Regions from separate parts of the Metabacillus sediminis genome, predicted to be linked through region 1. Evidence: a T-box and tRNA genes for the amino acid it is inferred to sense, from the RefSeq annotation. Region 1 holds a T-box; the other holds one or more tRNA genes.
The links. The T-box of region 1 lies ahead of argS (arginine--tRNA ligase). A T-box ahead of a tRNA ligase gene usually reads a tRNA of that ligase, here a tRNA-Arg.

Region 1 (7,686 bases):
CGGTATTCCTGAGTCGAAGCAAATTGGAGGATTCCCGGTAAGCGGACTGTTTTTAGTCTGCAGCAATCAGGAAGTAGTCGAGCAGCATCATGCAAAGGTTTATGGGAAGGCAAAGCTCGGAGCTCCTCCAATGTCTGTGCCGCACCTTGATACCCGTTATATAAATAACAAAAAATCCTTGCTGTTCGGACCGTTTGCCGGCTTCTCGCCGAAGTTCTTAAAAACGGGCTCTAATCTTGATTTAATCGGCTCCGTCAAACCGAATAATCTTTTCACCATGCTTGCAGCAGGAGTGAAAGAGATGGGATTGACGAAATATTTGATCCAGCAGGTGCTGCTGTCGAATGAAAAACGAATGGAAGAGCTGCGCGAGTTTATTCCAAATGCGAAAAGCGGGGATTGGCATGTCGTTGTAGCCGGACAGCGCGTTCAGGTAATCAAAGACACAGACGCCGGTAAAGGAACGCTGCAATTTGGTACGGAAGTGGTCAGTGCCGCAGATGGCTCGATTGCTGCATTGCTCGGTGCCTCCCCAGGTGCTTCTACCGCTGTTCAAGTCATGCTTGAAGTATTGGATCAATGCTTCCCAGAGCATATGGGTGAGTGGGAACCGAAAATTAAAGAAATGATTCCTTCATACGGCATGTCCCTGACCGACAATCCGGCCCTGTTTCAAGAAGTTTTTGCTTCAACCGCAGAGTCTCTTGGTTTAAGTAAAAAAAAACTGGTCCTCATTTAAAAGTAAGGATTGAAAGACAGAGAGATTACTAAATAATAAAGCCAGGTAAGCCCCGTTTGCTAAGGGAGGCTTATCTGGCTTTTTTCGTATTACCGATACTGTTTTCTCCGTACCCATATGGTCGCGGCCCATTTGTCTCCTGTAATGACGGGAGCGCCTCCGTGCAGCGTTAATTCATTGATCGCAGGATCCTGATAGAAGTATTCAAAGTATACAGCCATCCCTTTTTGCGGTGTGATGGAAAGCTTCAGATGAGGGAAGTATGTTTCGCCGCCTTCTTCGACATCGTTCAAGTACATAACGAGTGTGCTGATTCTTGGGTTATGGTTGGCTTTGGAAGACTTAAAATAGTCGAGGTGGGCTTTGTATTCCTCACCAGGCTTATAGTTTAGGATATGAAGCCCTTCTCCGTGATTCGCCGGGACATTCATAATCTGGGCCACCCGCTTTTCAATCCGGGCATCTACCCCGTTTTCTGTTTCCGGCAGGAACGCCCCGCTGCTTGTCCGAATGCCGCTTACTTCCCTCTCGGTTCCAATCTTGGAGCGGTTCATGTGCTCCTTTGAAAGCTGAATAAGTTCATCGCACTCTTCATGACTCAATACATTTCCCAATATCGCAATCATGGGCTCCTCAAACTTCGCAATGATGGAAATGTCACGGTCTTCGGTCACGATTTTATTCCCGCTATGATTAAATATGGATTGTTCCTTTAATTGCATTGCCAATTTTCATCAACCTCTTTATTTTAATTGGTAGAAAGCGTTTTCAAAAAAAGGTGTAACTTTTTAACTATGAAAAAATAACGACTCATTGTTATGAGTTTATCATCAAGACGGACTTATATCTCTATAAATTTTTGAAGATTCGTTATTTTTTGATGAAAAAAGAAGTTAAAAAGTGGGCTATTGAATTCCGCTGCAGCCGTGGGATGTGATCAGCCCCTAAAGCAGATTTGTGCCTGCGGGATTCTCACCTTCAATTACGGGGGGTTTCGTGTCGATTACGGGCAATTCCATGTCGATAGCGGGCGGTTTCGTGTCGATTACGGGCAATTCCATGTCGATAGCGGGCGGTTTCGTGTCGATTACGGGCAATTTCATGTCGATTACGGGCAAAACGACAGTTCCTGTCTCCAAACAGAATAAAGAGACGCCCGGAACACCGTGCGTCACTCATACTTTACCAATATACTCAACCATCACCCTACATCCGCTCAGGCGCCGGCAGCCCAAGTATCTCCAGCGCATCTCCCATCGTTTCTTTAAATTGAGCGGTAAGCCATAGTCTTAAGGCTTTTTTCTCATCGGTCGCTTTCATGATCGGGCAGGCGGCGTAGAAGTTGTTGAAGAGGGTGGCGAGTTCATGAGTATAGGTGCAGATGATGCTTGGTGCAAGCTCGCTGAAGGCTGATTTCAGCGTATCCGGCCATCCCGCAATGTGGCGGATTAAGGCATATTCTGCTTTTTCCAGATGGCTGATTTCGCTTGGTTTTATGTTGATCTCTGCTCCGGCTTTCGCTAAAACGCTCGCTGCCCGGGCGTGGGAGTACATTAAGTAGACGCCTGTATTTCCGGTTACCTCGGTGGCTTGCTGGATGTCAAAGACGACCTCGGTCAGCAGGCTGAAGCGAAGCAGGTAGTAGCGGATGGATGCCGCGGCAATTGTTCTGCTTGAGAGCCCGTTTTTCTCTGAACGGGTCTGGTCGATGATGCTTTCCATCCGGTCCAGCAACTCAGCTATTTTGATGCCGATTCCCTGTCTGCCTGACATCGCATACGATGCTTTGCCGTTGGAGGTGTCGATGCCGAGCTCCTTGGCAGCACGGGGACTTAGGGACACCACGCCGTAGCTTACATGACGGAGCTTTTCGGCTTGTTCTGCATACCCAAGAATTTCGAGCGCCTGCTTGACCATCGCCTGCGGATATTCCTGGCGATAATCGATGACATTGATGACAAGATCGGCCTTCCCATAGGATGAACGGGTTCCATTGGAGCTCGTCGTCCAAAGCTCTTCTGTAAAGCGCTTATACAAAAAATCGTTCTCAAGCAAACCGAATTTCCATAGATGGTAGGCGATATCCTTCGCGGTGTACGTCAAAATTCCGTTCGAACGAACCAAAACTTTGTCGAGGCTATGTTCGGAATCAGGCGCTTCACTTTCAGAGGAAGGCTGCTTTAAAACCCAGCACCCCTCAAGCTTGCCGGACGTTTCACGGTGAAATTGCTCTGTTTGTTTCAGCAATTGGAACGCGGAAGCCCAAAATCCCTCCCTCACAATATTGCTTTCCCACACGAGCAGGTCATAGCCTATGCCGAATTCATTCATTTCTTCAAGATGCTCACGGACAATCCGCTCAGCAACAAGGGAACCGACCCACGATAGATTATCCTTTCCTTCTTCAATGGCGTGCAGAATGTTCGTCCGCTGTTCCAGCAGAGGCGGATTCTTTTCGTACTCTTTATTGACCTTCGAGTAGATATCCCAGCAAAAGTCTCCAAAACGGGAGTGCTCCTTTTTCTCAGCGATGTTCAAAATGCCTACAACCGTATCTGCCAGCTGATTTCCTAAGTCATCAATATAGTTGTGCACCTCGACATCGTATCCGGTTCTTTTCAAAAGGCGGACGAGGACATCGCCAATGCATGAATTTCTCAGATGGCCGATATGTGCGGACTTGTTCGGATTGATGGATGTATGCTCAATCACGGCCTTTTCACCTGTATTCATAGGCAGGGCGAATTCTTCTTTAGCCCATTGTTTCCAATCTATATACAGATTGATAAATCCCGGGGGTGCAATGTCAATTTTGCTCACCAGGTGATTTGCGCTGCCGCCCTCCTCCAGCTTATCTTTTAGTATCCCGGCAATGACAATCGGCGCTTTGCGCAGGGATTTAGCGAGCTGCATCGCAATATTAGTGGAATAATCTCCATGCTCCAGATTGGCAGGCTGCTCAATGTGAATCTTTAGATCCTCGGTATAGACGAGACCGAGCTCTGTAAAAAGACTTTTAACCGCATTTTCCATGCTGCCTGCAATTACTTGGCTAATCATTTGATCCCTCCTTCAAAATAGAAAAGCCTCCGTCTCTGTAAAAGAGACGAAGGCTTAAGCATTCGCGGTACCACTCTTGTTGTTAAACATCTGTTTAACCACTTTAGCAAAATAACGGTTTTTAGCCGTGGCCTCCTACTATAAGCGTTCAGAAGCCATTCTCGTGGGTCCGTTTCCCTGTTAACGCAGTACCGGCTTTCACCGCCCCGGCTCGCTTTGACGTCAGTTAACAGATACTCTCCCAGTCCTTGAATTTCGATATGTTTTGTAACAGTATATCCAAATTGAAGAAAATGTCAATCCTGTTTCGTGAGGACCTCTATATAAAACTGACTTTCATCGTGTTAGACTAATGTTTTAAGAATGAAAATACGCGATTGACTGTTCCGAAAGCAGTCAATTAACAGGAGATAACGAACAATATGGATAATAATGATCGCTTAATACGTTTACGATATGCACTTGATTTGAGAAATTCTGAGGTGGAAGAGATCTTTGGATACGGCGGCATTGAATTTGCGAGAGAAGATATTGGCAAAATCCTTACTAAATCGAGTGATGAAGAGGATGATGACAATCACATCCCGTGCAGTCCGTTCATGTTCGAGTCATTTTTAAACGGCCTTATTGTGTTTAAAAGAGGAAAGCAGGAAAATCAGCAAGGACAGCCTGAAAAACCTGAAATGACACTCATACATCCCAATAATGTCCTGTTAAAAAAGGTGAAAATCGCTTTATCCTTAACAGCGGAGGATATGCTTGAGGTGTTAGAACTTGCCGGAGTCACGGTAACAAAGGGTGAACTTGGCGCCTTGTTAAGGAAAGAAGGCCACAAAAACTATAAAGAATGCGGAGATAAATATGCCCGTAATTTCTTAAAAGGATTAGCGGTTAAATATCGAGGATAGGAACGGCGGAAAACATGATTCATACGTATTCAGGTGAAACGATAAGCTTTGACGTCCGATACAAAAAGCGTTCGACCATAGGCATTTATGTAGATGGTTATGGAAATGTGGAAATCCAGGCCCCAAAAGGCACTCCGGACGAATCCGTGCTGAGAGTAGTGGAGGAAAACTGGAATCGGATTCAGCAAAAAGTAAAAGAAAACAAGGAACGTCTGCTGGGTCCTCAGGTGAAGATGTATGAGCAGGGAGAGAGCTTTCTTTATTTAGGAAAAGTCTACTCCTTAAAGATTCATCATGATCTGCAGGCGGAGCAGGATCATGTCCTCTTTAAAGGGGAAGAGCTGCAAGTAGTCATGAGCCAGCTCGAGGATGAAAAAATAAAACAGGCGTTAAAACGGTTTTATTATCAGCAGTGCAAGGCTTTGGTGGAAAAGCGGATCACCGCTCATCAAAAGCACTTCAAAACAAAGCCCCGTTCCATCCGCATTACGGATAGTAAAACGACTTGGGGAACGTGTGATTCGGAGCTGCGGTTAACCTTTAACTGGCGGCTCGCAATGGCGCCGCCGAGAGTGATCGACTACGTGGTCGTTCACGAAATGTGCCACATGGTCCATCTTAATCATGACCGCTCCTTTTGGCGTCTTGTTGGGAAAATGATTCCGGACTATAAGGAAGATGAAGGCTGGCTGGCACGGTCCAGCTGGAAAATGACGGTCTAAAAAAAAAGGATGAGTCCAAGCTGTTTCTAGCTTGGCTCATCCTTTTTGGTTACCATTCTTTCGGGTAGTAATTTAATTCACTGAATAACTGATTTTTTTCTTTTTTCGATAGATCTCTCCATTGTCCAGGGGGAAGGTTTCCTAAATGGATATTCATGATCCGGACCCTCTGCAGCCTGAAAACCTCGTAGCCGAGCTCTTCGCACATCCGGCGGATTTGGCGGTTCAATCCCTGCTTCAGGATGATTTTAAAGTCAAATTTTGAAAGTTGCTCCACTTCACACGGAAGTGTTTTCGTTCCTAAAATTTTCACACCGCTTGCCATCTTTTCTATAAACTCCGGAGTAATCGGCTTGTCCACGGAAACGATGTATTCTTTTTCATGCTCGTTTTCAGCACGCAGAATTTCGTTCACGATATCCCCATCATTTGTCAAAAGAATCAAGCCTTCGGATTCCTTATCCAGACGTCCAACATTATAAATTCTTAAAGGGTGATTGACCAAATCCACAATGTTGCCCTTTACATTTTTTTCAGTGGTGCTGGTGATGCCGATCGGTTTATTTAAAGCGATATACACATTGTTTCTGGACACCTGGATCTGGTCTCCGCTTACCCGGACATCGTCCCCGGGCTCAACCCTGTCCCCAATTTTCGCTTTCTTGCCATTGATCATGACCCGGCCTTCTTCAATCAGCCTGTCTGCACCCCGTCTGGACGCCTTGCCAGATTCGCTGATGAATTTATTAATACGCATGTTTATCACAGCCTTAAGTTTGAATTATACGTTTAAGAATACCTCAACTGTCTGTGTATTCTCAAGAGCTTAGACGAACTTAATGCGGGAAAGGTGCCATAAGTGTGCGGCCGAGCGAGGTGCCTGTCCCCCAGAATTTTACCGTATTAAAGCTTTGGCACCAGCCATTCAAACCGTTGATACATAAGGGCTCAAAGCGTTGAGTCTCTGTCCCCCGATGCGGTGAAGGATAAGGGGACTGGCACGGTGCCAGTCCCCCAGAATTTTACTGTAATAAAGCTCTGGCACTAACCGTTCAAACCGTTGGTACATAAGGGATCAGAACATCAAGCCTCTGTCCCCTGATACGGTGAAGCATGATGGGACTGGCACCTTCACTAATAGGAGTATTTTCCCGTTTTAACGTTCTTTTACTACTGTACCTGAAAAGCGGTCATGTGGAAGGATTGCTCCTTCTTTGTCTTCGAACGTATTACGGCTTTTTAAGTAATCTAAAGTACTCACTGTATCCCTGTATCCCATTCGCTTAATGATTTGACGGGATGTCAGTTCTGAACCATCCTCATTCTCAAGTGCCAGTCCCATTTTTTTATAACCAATGGTTTGGCCTCTTTGGCGCATCTGTGCGTACTCAAGTGTCCACATTACAATGGTCGGTGTTATCAAAGCATGTACGGCTTCACTTTTCACTTTTTTCCGCAGTAAATACTCAACACCAGCCGTTACAGCGCTTGAAATGGCCAAGTCGATTAGAAACGCTTTTGTTCGTTTTTTCGTTATGGAATTCACCAATGTTCCTCCTCTAATTCTTTTGTTTGTCCAGTAAGTATACGAATTTCCAGTCATTAAGTTTCATTCTGTCTGGACGCTAACGCAGAAGAGGCCCACCGCCTGGAGCCGCCATCAACCTCATCCACCTGTGTATCATAAGAACAAAGAAACAGCAAAAAACAAATGCTTGAGGAACTAAAAAAGAGCACCCATAAAAAGTATGGATGCTCTTTTTTTATATCACAAGGTCAAACCACCAAACTCAGCAGCAGGATAAACACCAGCCCCGAAACAGAGATAATGGTCTCAAGCAGTGTCCACGTTGCGAATGTTTCTTTCATCGTTAATCCAAAGTATTACTTGAACATCTAGAATCCAGCGTCATTTACGTGGGACGCAATCAAGCTTCCCGCTCCGGTTGCAAGAACGACCAATGCAAGGTTCACGTCTGTTTGGCCAAGCAGAGGGATGACTAATCCTGCCGTTGTAAGGGGCTTTATTTAACTGCACAAGTATGTGATGAGTAAATGATAACGGAGTATGGTAAATTTATCGGGTGGACGGCGAACGGGTGGGTGAAGGTGAGAAGGATTTTCGAGGTTAAGGGGTAAAACAAAATAATGCCTTGATGGCAAAACTTTTTTAAAGGGAGGAATTATGATGTCCGATGAACGAATATCAGCTCAGAAAGCGATGAAACGCTGGAAAATGCATCGAAATGCTTTGATC
Region 2 (7,686 bases), 180 kb from region 1:
CTTACGAACAGTGGTAGGAGAGCGTTCTAAGGGCTGAGAAGCCAGACCGGAAGGACTGGTGGAGCGCTTAGAAGTGAGAATGCCGGTATGAGTAGCGAAAGAGGGGTGAGAATCCCCTCCACCGAATGCCTAAGGTTTCCTGAGGAAGGCTCGTCCGCTCAGGGTTAGTCGGGACCTAAGCCGAGGCCGAAAGGCGTAGGCGATGGACAACAGGTTGAGATTCCTGTACCACCTCTTTTCCGTTTGAGCAATGGAGGGACGCAGGAGGATAGGGTAAGCGCGCTGTTGGATATGCGCGTCCAAGCAGGTAGGCTCAAGGGATAGGCAAATCCGTCCCTTGGTTAAGGCTGAGCTGTGATGGCGAGGGAAATGAAGTACCGAAGTTCCTGATTCCACACTGCCTAGAAAAGCTTCTAGCGAGGAAAATGGTGCCCGTACCGCAAACCGACACAGGTAGGCGAGGAGAGAATCCTAAGGTGATCGAGAGAACTCTCGTTAAGGAACTCGGCAAAATGACCCCGTAACTTCGGGAGAAGGGGTGCTCTTTAGGGTGAATAGCCTTGAAGAGCCGCAGTGAATAGGCCCAGGCGACTGTTTAGCAAAAACACAGGTCTCTGCGAAGCCGCAAGGCGAAGTATAGGGGCTGACGCCTGCCCGGTGCTGGAAGGTTAAGAGGAGAGGTTAGCGCAAGCGAAGCTTTGAATTGAAGCCCCAGTAAACGGCGGCCGTAACTATAACGGTCCTAAGGTAGCGAAATTCCTTGTCGGGTAAGTTCCGACCCGCACGAAAGGCGTAACGATCTGGGCACTGTCTCAACGAGAGACTCGGTGAAATTATAGTACCTGTGAAGATGCAGGTTACCCGCGACAGGACGGAAAGACCCCGTGGAGCTTTACTGCAGCCTGATATTGAATTTTGGCACAGCTTGTACAGGATAGGTAGGAGCCTTGGAAACCGGAGCGCCAGCTTCGGTGGAGGCATTGGTGGGATACTACCCTGGCTGTGTTGAACTTCTAACCCGCGGCCCTGATCGGGCCGGGAGACAGTGTCAGGCGGGCAGTTTGACTGGGGCGGTCGCCTCCTAAAATGTAACGGAGGCGCCCAAAGGTTCCCTCAGAATGGTTGGAAATCATTCGCAGAGTGTAAAGGCACAAGGGAGCTTGACTGCGAGACCTACAAGTCGAGCAGGGACGAAAGTCGGGCTTAGTGATCCGGTGGTTCCGCATGGAAGGGCCATCGCTCAACGGATAAAAGCTACCCCGGGGATAACAGGCTTATCTCCCCCAAGAGTCCACATCGACGGGGAGGTTTGGCACCTCGATGTCGGCTCATCGCATCCTGGGGCTGTAGTCGGTCCCAAGGGTTGGGCTGTTCGCCCATTAAAGCGGTACGCGAGCTGGGTTCAGAACGTCGTGAGACAGTTCGGTCCCTATCCGTCGCGGGCGCAGGAAATTTGAGAGGAGCTGTCCTTAGTACGAGAGGACCGGGATGGACGCACCGCTGGTGTACCAGTTGTCTTGCCAAAGGCATCGCTGGGTAGCTATGTGCGGACGGGATAAGTGCTGAAAGCATCTAAGCATGAAGCCCCCCTCAAGATGAGATTTCCCATCGCAAGAGTAAGACCCCTGAAAGATGATCAGGTTGATAGGTTCGAGGTGGAAGCGTGGTGACACGTGCAGCTGACGAATACTAATCGGTCGAGGACTTAACCTTTATTCAAGTAAGGCTGCTTCACTCGTGCAGCAATCGTTATCTAGTTTTGAAAGAGCAAAAAAAGATTAAAAAATATCTTGATTTCTTCTGAAATCATAGTATAATAAATCTTGTCGCTTTTTTAGAATATGTCTGGTGACTATGGCAAAGAGGTCACACCCGTTCCCATACCGAACACGGAAGTTAAGCTCTTTAGCGCCGATGGTAGTTGGGGGTTTCCCCCTGTGAGAGTAGGACGCCGCCAGGCATATACATATGATGTTAAAGCTTTAGCCAGCTTTAACACTTTCGGAGGATTAGCTCAGCTGGGAGAGCATCTGCCTTACAAGCAGAGGGTCGGCGGTTCGATCCCGTCATCCTCCACCATTTATTTTACTCGTAAAATTATATGCCGGTGTAGCTCAATTGGTAGAGCAACTGACTTGTAATCAGTAGGTTGGGGGTTCAAGTCCTCTTGCCGGCACCACTTTCTTGGTAGCAGCATTTATGCTCTATTAAAAGAGAGCCATTAGCTCAGTCGGTAGAGCATCTGACTTTTAATCAGAGGGTCGAAGGTTCGAGTCCTTCATGGCTCACCATTTACATTTTAATATGCGGGTGTGGCGGAATTGGCAGACGCACTAGACTTAGGATCTAGCGCCTTATGGCGTGGGGGTTCGACTCCCTTCACCCGCATCTTTACAATTGCGGAAGTAGTTCAGTGGTAGAACACCACCTTGCCAAGGTGGGGGTCGCGGGTTCGAATCCCGTCTTCCGCTCCAATCCCATGACGCCGGGGTGGCGGAATTGGCAGACGCACAGGACTTAAAATCCTGCGGTAGGTGACTACCGTACCGGTTCGATCCCGGTCCTCGGCACTTGAGAATCATATATTGCGCCCGTAGCTCAATTGGATAGAGCATTTGACTACGAATCAAAAGGTTAGAGGTTCGAGTCCTCTCGGGCGCGCCATAATTTCATTATACTCAATTAAGGCTCGGGAAGTAGCTCAGCTTGGTAGAGCACTTGGTTTGGGACCAAGGGGTCGCAGGTTCGAATCCTGTCTTCCCGACCATTTCCTTAAACGATGGGGCCTTAGCTCAGCTGGGAGAGCGCCTGCCTTGCACGCAGGAGGTCAGCGGTTCGATCCCGCTAGGCTCCACCATTATATGATCTTTGAAAACTAAACAAATCGAAGTGCCAACGTTAATTTAAGCAACAAACAAGAGCTAGTCAAACTACTTTTTGGAGAGTTTGATCCTGGCTCAGGACGAACGCTGGCGGCGTGCCTAATACATGCAAGTCGAGCGGACCTCTTCGGAGGTCAGCGGCGGACGGGTGAGTAACACGTGGGCAACCTGCCTGTAAGACTGGGATAACTCCGGGAAACCGGAGCTAATACCGGATAACTTTTCGAACCGCATGGTTCGGAGATAAAAGACGGTTATGCTGTCACTTACAGATGGGCCCGCGGCGCATTAGCTAGTTGGTGAGGTAATGGCTCACCAAGGCGACGATGCGTAGCCGACCTGAGAGGGTGATCGGCCACACTGGGACTGAGACACGGCCCAGACTCCTACGGGAGGCAGCAGTAGGGAATCTTCCGCAATGGACGAAAGTCTGACGGAGCAACGCCGCGTGAGTGATGAAGGTTTTCGGATCGTAAAGCTCTGTTGTTAGGGAAGAACAAGTGCGGGAGTCACTGCCCGCACCTTGACGGTACCTAACCAGAAAGCCACGGCTAACTACGTGCCAGCAGCCGCGGTAATACGTAGGTGGCAAGCGTTGTCCGGAATTATTGGGCGTAAAGCGCGCGCAGGCGGTCTTTTAAGTCTGATGTGAAAGCCCCCGGCTCAACCGGGGAGGGTCATTGGAAACTGGAGGACTTGAGTACAGAAGAGGAGAGTGGAATTCCACGTGTAGCGGTGAAATGCGTAGAGATGTGGAGGAACACCAGTGGCGAAGGCGACTCTCTGGTCTGTAACTGACGCTGAGGCGCGAAAGCGTGGGGAGCGAACAGGATTAGATACCCTGGTAGTCCACGCCGTAAACGATGAGTGCTAAGTGTTAGAGGGTTTCCGCCCTTTAGTGCTGCAGCTAACGCATTAAGCACTCCGCCTGGGGAGTACGGTCGCAAGACTGAAACTCAAAGGAATTGACGGGGGCCCGCACAAGCGGTGGAGCATGTGGTTTAATTCGAAGCAACGCGAAGAACCTTACCAGGTCTTGACATCCTCTGCCACTTCTAGAGATAGAAGGTTCCCCTTCGGGGGACAGAGTGACAGGTGGTGCATGGTTGTCGTCAGCTCGTGTCGTGAGATGTTGGGTTAAGTCCCGCAACGAGCGCAACCCTTGATCTTAGTTGCCAGCATTCAGTTGGGCACTCTAAGGTGACTGCCGGTGACAAACCGGAGGAAGGTGGGGATGACGTCAAATCATCATGCCCCTTATGACCTGGGCTACACACGTGCTACAATGGATGGTACAAAGGGCTGCAAAACCGCGAGGTTAAGCGAATCCCATAAAACCATTCTCAGTTCGGATTGCAGGCTGCAACTCGCCTGCATGAAGCCGGAATCGCTAGTAATCGCGGATCAGCATGCCGCGGTGAATACGTTCCCGGGCCTTGTACACACCGCCCGTCACACCACGAGAGTTTGCAACACCCGAAGTCGGTGGGGTAACCCGTAAGGGAGCCAGCCGCCTAAGGTGGGGCAGATGATTGGGGTGAAGTCGTAACAAGGTAGCCGTATCGGAAGGTGCGGCTGGATCACCTCCTTTCTAAGGAAGAATTATCAGCACCCATGCGGTGCAGCAATTAACGGACGCACTTCGACTTTGTTTAGTTTTGAGAGATCATTCTCTCTATACACTTGTTCTTTGAAAACTAGATAACGATATGAATGTCAAACATTCACACGAGTAAGCAAATAACCTTACGATTTTCTTCTGCGCTTGCGTAGATAGAGAACATCAAGTCTGAAAACATCTGTTTTCAGCTCTAACGAAGATAACGTCTGTTATCAGGTTAAGTTAGAAAGGGCGCACGGTGGATGCCTTGGCACTAGGAGCCGATGAAGGACGGTACGAACACCGATATGCTTCGGGGAGCTGTAAGTAAGCGTTGATCCGGAGATTTCCGAATGGGGAAACCCGCTGCTCGTAATGGAGCAGCATCCTGATCTGAATACATAGGATCTGGAAGGCAGACCCGGGGAACTGAAACATCTAAGTACCCGGAGGAAGAGAAAGCAATAGCGATTCCCTGAGTAGCGGCGAGCGAAACGGGATTAGCCCAAACCAGAAGGCTTGCCTTCTGGGGTTGTAGGACACTCAACACGGAGTTACAAAGGAACGGGGTAGAAGAAGCGGTCTGGAAAGGCCCGCCAAAGAAGGTAACAGCCCTGTAGTCGAAACTTCGTTCCCTCCTGAGTGGATCCTGAGTACGGCGGGACACGAGAAATCCCGTCGGAAGCAGGGAGGACCATCTCCCAAGGCTAAATACTCCCTAGTGACCGATAGTGAACCAGTACCGTGAGGGAAAGGTGAAAAGCACCCCGGAAGGGGAGTGAAACAGATCCTGAAACCGTGTGCCTACAAGTAGTCAGAGCCCGTTAACGGGTGATGGCGTGCCTTTTGTAGAATGAACCGGCGAGTTACGATTACGTGCAAGGTTAAGTTGAAAAGACGGAGCCGCAGCGAAAGCGAGTCTGAATAGGGCGATTGAGTACGTGGTCGTAGACCCGAAACCAGGTGATCTACCCATGTCCAGGGTGAAGTTCAGGTAACACTGAATGGAGGCCCGAACCCACGCACGTTGAAAAGTGCGGGGATGAGGTGTGGGTAGCGGAGAAATTCCAATCGAACCTGGAGATAGCTGGTTCTCTCCGAAATAGCTTTAGGGCTAGCCTCATAGTGAGAGTCTTGGAGGTAGAGCACTGATTGGACTAGGGGCCCTCATCGGGTTACCGAATTCAGTCAAACTCCGAATGCCAAAGACTTATCTATGGGAGTCAGACTGCGAGTGATAAGATCCGTAGTCGAAAGGGAAACAGCCCAGACCACCAGCTAAGGTCCCCAAGTATCCGTTAAGTGGAAAAGGATGTGGGGTTGCTTAGACAACCAGGATGTTGGCTTAGAAGCAGCCACCATTTAAAGAGTGCGTAATAGCTCACTGGTCGAGTGACCCTGCGCCGAAAATGTACCGGGGCTAAACGGATCACCGAAGCTGTGGACTGTTCTTACGAACAGTGGTAGGAGAGCGTTCTAAGGGCTGAGAAGCCAGACCGGAAGGACTGGTGGAGCGCTTAGAAGTGAGAATGCCGGTATGAGTAGCGAAAGAGGGGTGAGAATCCCCTCCACCGAATGCCTAAGGTTTCCTGAGGAAGGCTCGTCCGCTCAGGGTTAGTCGGGACCTAAGCCGAGGCCGAAAGGCGTAGGCGATGGACAACAGGTTGAGATTCCTGTACCACCTCTTTTCCGTTTGAGCAATGGAGGGACGCAGGAGGATAGGGTAAGCGCGCTGTTGGATATGCGCGTCCAAGCAGGTAGGCTCAAGGGATAGGCAAATCCGTCCCTTGGTTAAGGCTGAGCTGTGATGGCGAGGGAAATGAAGTACCGAAGTTCCTGATTCCACACTGCCTAGAAAAGCTTCTAGCGAGGAAAATGGTGCCCGTACCGCAAACCGACACAGGTAGGCGAGGAGAGAATCCTAAGGTGATCGAGAGAACTCTCGTTAAGGAACTCGGCAAAATGACCCCGTAACTTCGGGAGAAGGGGTGCTCTTTAGGGTGAATAGCCTTGAAGAGCCGCAGTGAATAGGCCCAGGCGACTGTTTAGCAAAAACACAGGTCTCTGCGAAGCCGCAAGGCGAAGTATAGGGGCTGACGCCTGCCCGGTGCTGGAAGGTTAAGAGGAGAGGTTAGCGCAAGCGAAGCTTTGAATTGAAGCCCCAGTAAACGGCGGCCGTAACTATAACGGTCCTAAGGTAGCGAAATTCCTTGTCGGGTAAGTTCCGACCCGCACGAAAGGCGTAACGATCTGGGCACTGTCTCAACGAGAGACTCGGTGAAATTATAGTACCTGTGAAGATGCAGGTTACCCGCGACAGGACGGAAAGACCCCGTGGAGCTTTACTGCAGCCTGATATTGAATTTTGGCACAGCTTGTACAGGATAGGTAGGAGCCTTGGAAACCGGAGCGCCAGCTTCGGTGGAGGCATTGGTGGGATACTACCCTGGCTGTGTTGAACTTCTAACCCGCGGCCCTGATCGGGCCGGGAGACAGTGTCAGGCGGGCAGTTTGACTGGGGCGGTCGCCTCCTAAAATGTAACGGAGGCGCCCAAAGGTTCCCTCAGAATGGTTGGAAATCATTCGCAGAGTGTAAAGGCACAAGGGAGCTTGACTGCGAGACCTACAAGTCGAGCAGGGACGAAAGTCGGGCTTAGTGATCCGGTGGTTCCGCATGGAAGGGCCATCGCTCAACGGATAAAAGCTACCCCGGGGATAACAGGCTTATCTCCCCCAAGAGTCCACATCGACGGGGAGGTTTGGCACCTCGATGTCGGCTCATCGCATCCTGGGGCTGTAGTCGGTCCCAAGGGTTGGGCTGTTCGCCCATTAAAGCGGTACGCGAGCTGGGTTCAGAACGTCGTGAGACAGTTCGGTCCCTATCCGTCGCGGGCGCAGGAAATTTGAGAGGAGCTGTCCTTAGTACGAGAGGACCGGGATGGACGCACCGCTGGTGTACCAGTTGTCTTGCCAAAGGCATCGCTGGGTAGCTATGTGCGGACGGGATAAGTGCTGAAAGCATCTAAGCATGAAGCCCCCCTCAAGATGAGATTTCCCATCGCAAGAGTAAGACCCCTGAAAGATGATCAGGTTGATAGGTTCGAGGTGGAAGCGTGGTGACACGTGCAGCTGACGAATACTAATCGGTCGAGGACTTAACCTTTATTCAAGTAAGGCTGCTTCACTCGTGCAGCAATCGTTATC

Region 2: it encodes a tRNA-Arg, which carries the amino acid that the T-box ahead of argS (arginine--tRNA ligase) is inferred to sense. The anticodon was not compared.

Annotation. Positions count from the first base shown of each region.
Region 1 is NZ_CP147407.1:4,028,763-4,036,448, reverse strand. Features, by position in the region: gene WCV65_RS20735 (malate:quinone oxidoreductase) at 1-739, shown strand, start outside; gene WCV65_RS20730 (2OG-Fe(II) oxygenase) at 829-1,461, opposite strand; gene argS (arginine--tRNA ligase) at 1,946-3,799, opposite strand; T-box leader at 3,839-4,057, opposite strand; gene WCV65_RS20720 (DUF1456 family protein) at 4,222-4,707, shown strand; gene WCV65_RS20715 (SprT family zinc-dependent metalloprotease) at 4,722-5,429, shown strand; gene rluF (23S rRNA pseudouridine(2604) synthase RluF) at 5,479-6,186, opposite strand; gene WCV65_RS20705 (RDD family protein) at 6,586-6,975, opposite strand; partial or broken gene WCV65_RS20700 (gluconate permease) at 7,206-7,448, opposite strand; gene WCV65_RS20695 (DinB family protein) at 7,618-7,686, shown strand, end outside.
Region 2 is NZ_CP147407.1:103,845-111,530, forward strand. Features, by position in the region: rRNA gene WCV65_RS00520 (23S ribosomal RNA) at 1-1,713, shown strand, start outside; rRNA gene rrf (5S ribosomal RNA) at 1,845-1,960, shown strand; tRNA gene WCV65_RS00530 (tRNA-Val) at 2,004-2,079, shown strand; tRNA gene WCV65_RS00535 (tRNA-Thr) at 2,104-2,179, shown strand; tRNA gene WCV65_RS00540 (tRNA-Lys) at 2,216-2,291, shown strand; tRNA gene WCV65_RS00545 (tRNA-Leu) at 2,307-2,388, shown strand; tRNA gene WCV65_RS00550 (tRNA-Gly) at 2,400-2,474, shown strand; tRNA gene WCV65_RS00555 (tRNA-Leu) at 2,485-2,570, shown strand; tRNA gene WCV65_RS00560 (tRNA-Arg) at 2,588-2,664, shown strand; tRNA gene WCV65_RS00565 (tRNA-Pro) at 2,691-2,767, shown strand; tRNA gene WCV65_RS00570 (tRNA-Ala) at 2,782-2,857, shown strand; rRNA gene WCV65_RS00575 (16S ribosomal RNA) at 2,935-4,473, shown strand; rRNA gene WCV65_RS00580 (23S ribosomal RNA) at 4,719-7,645, shown strand.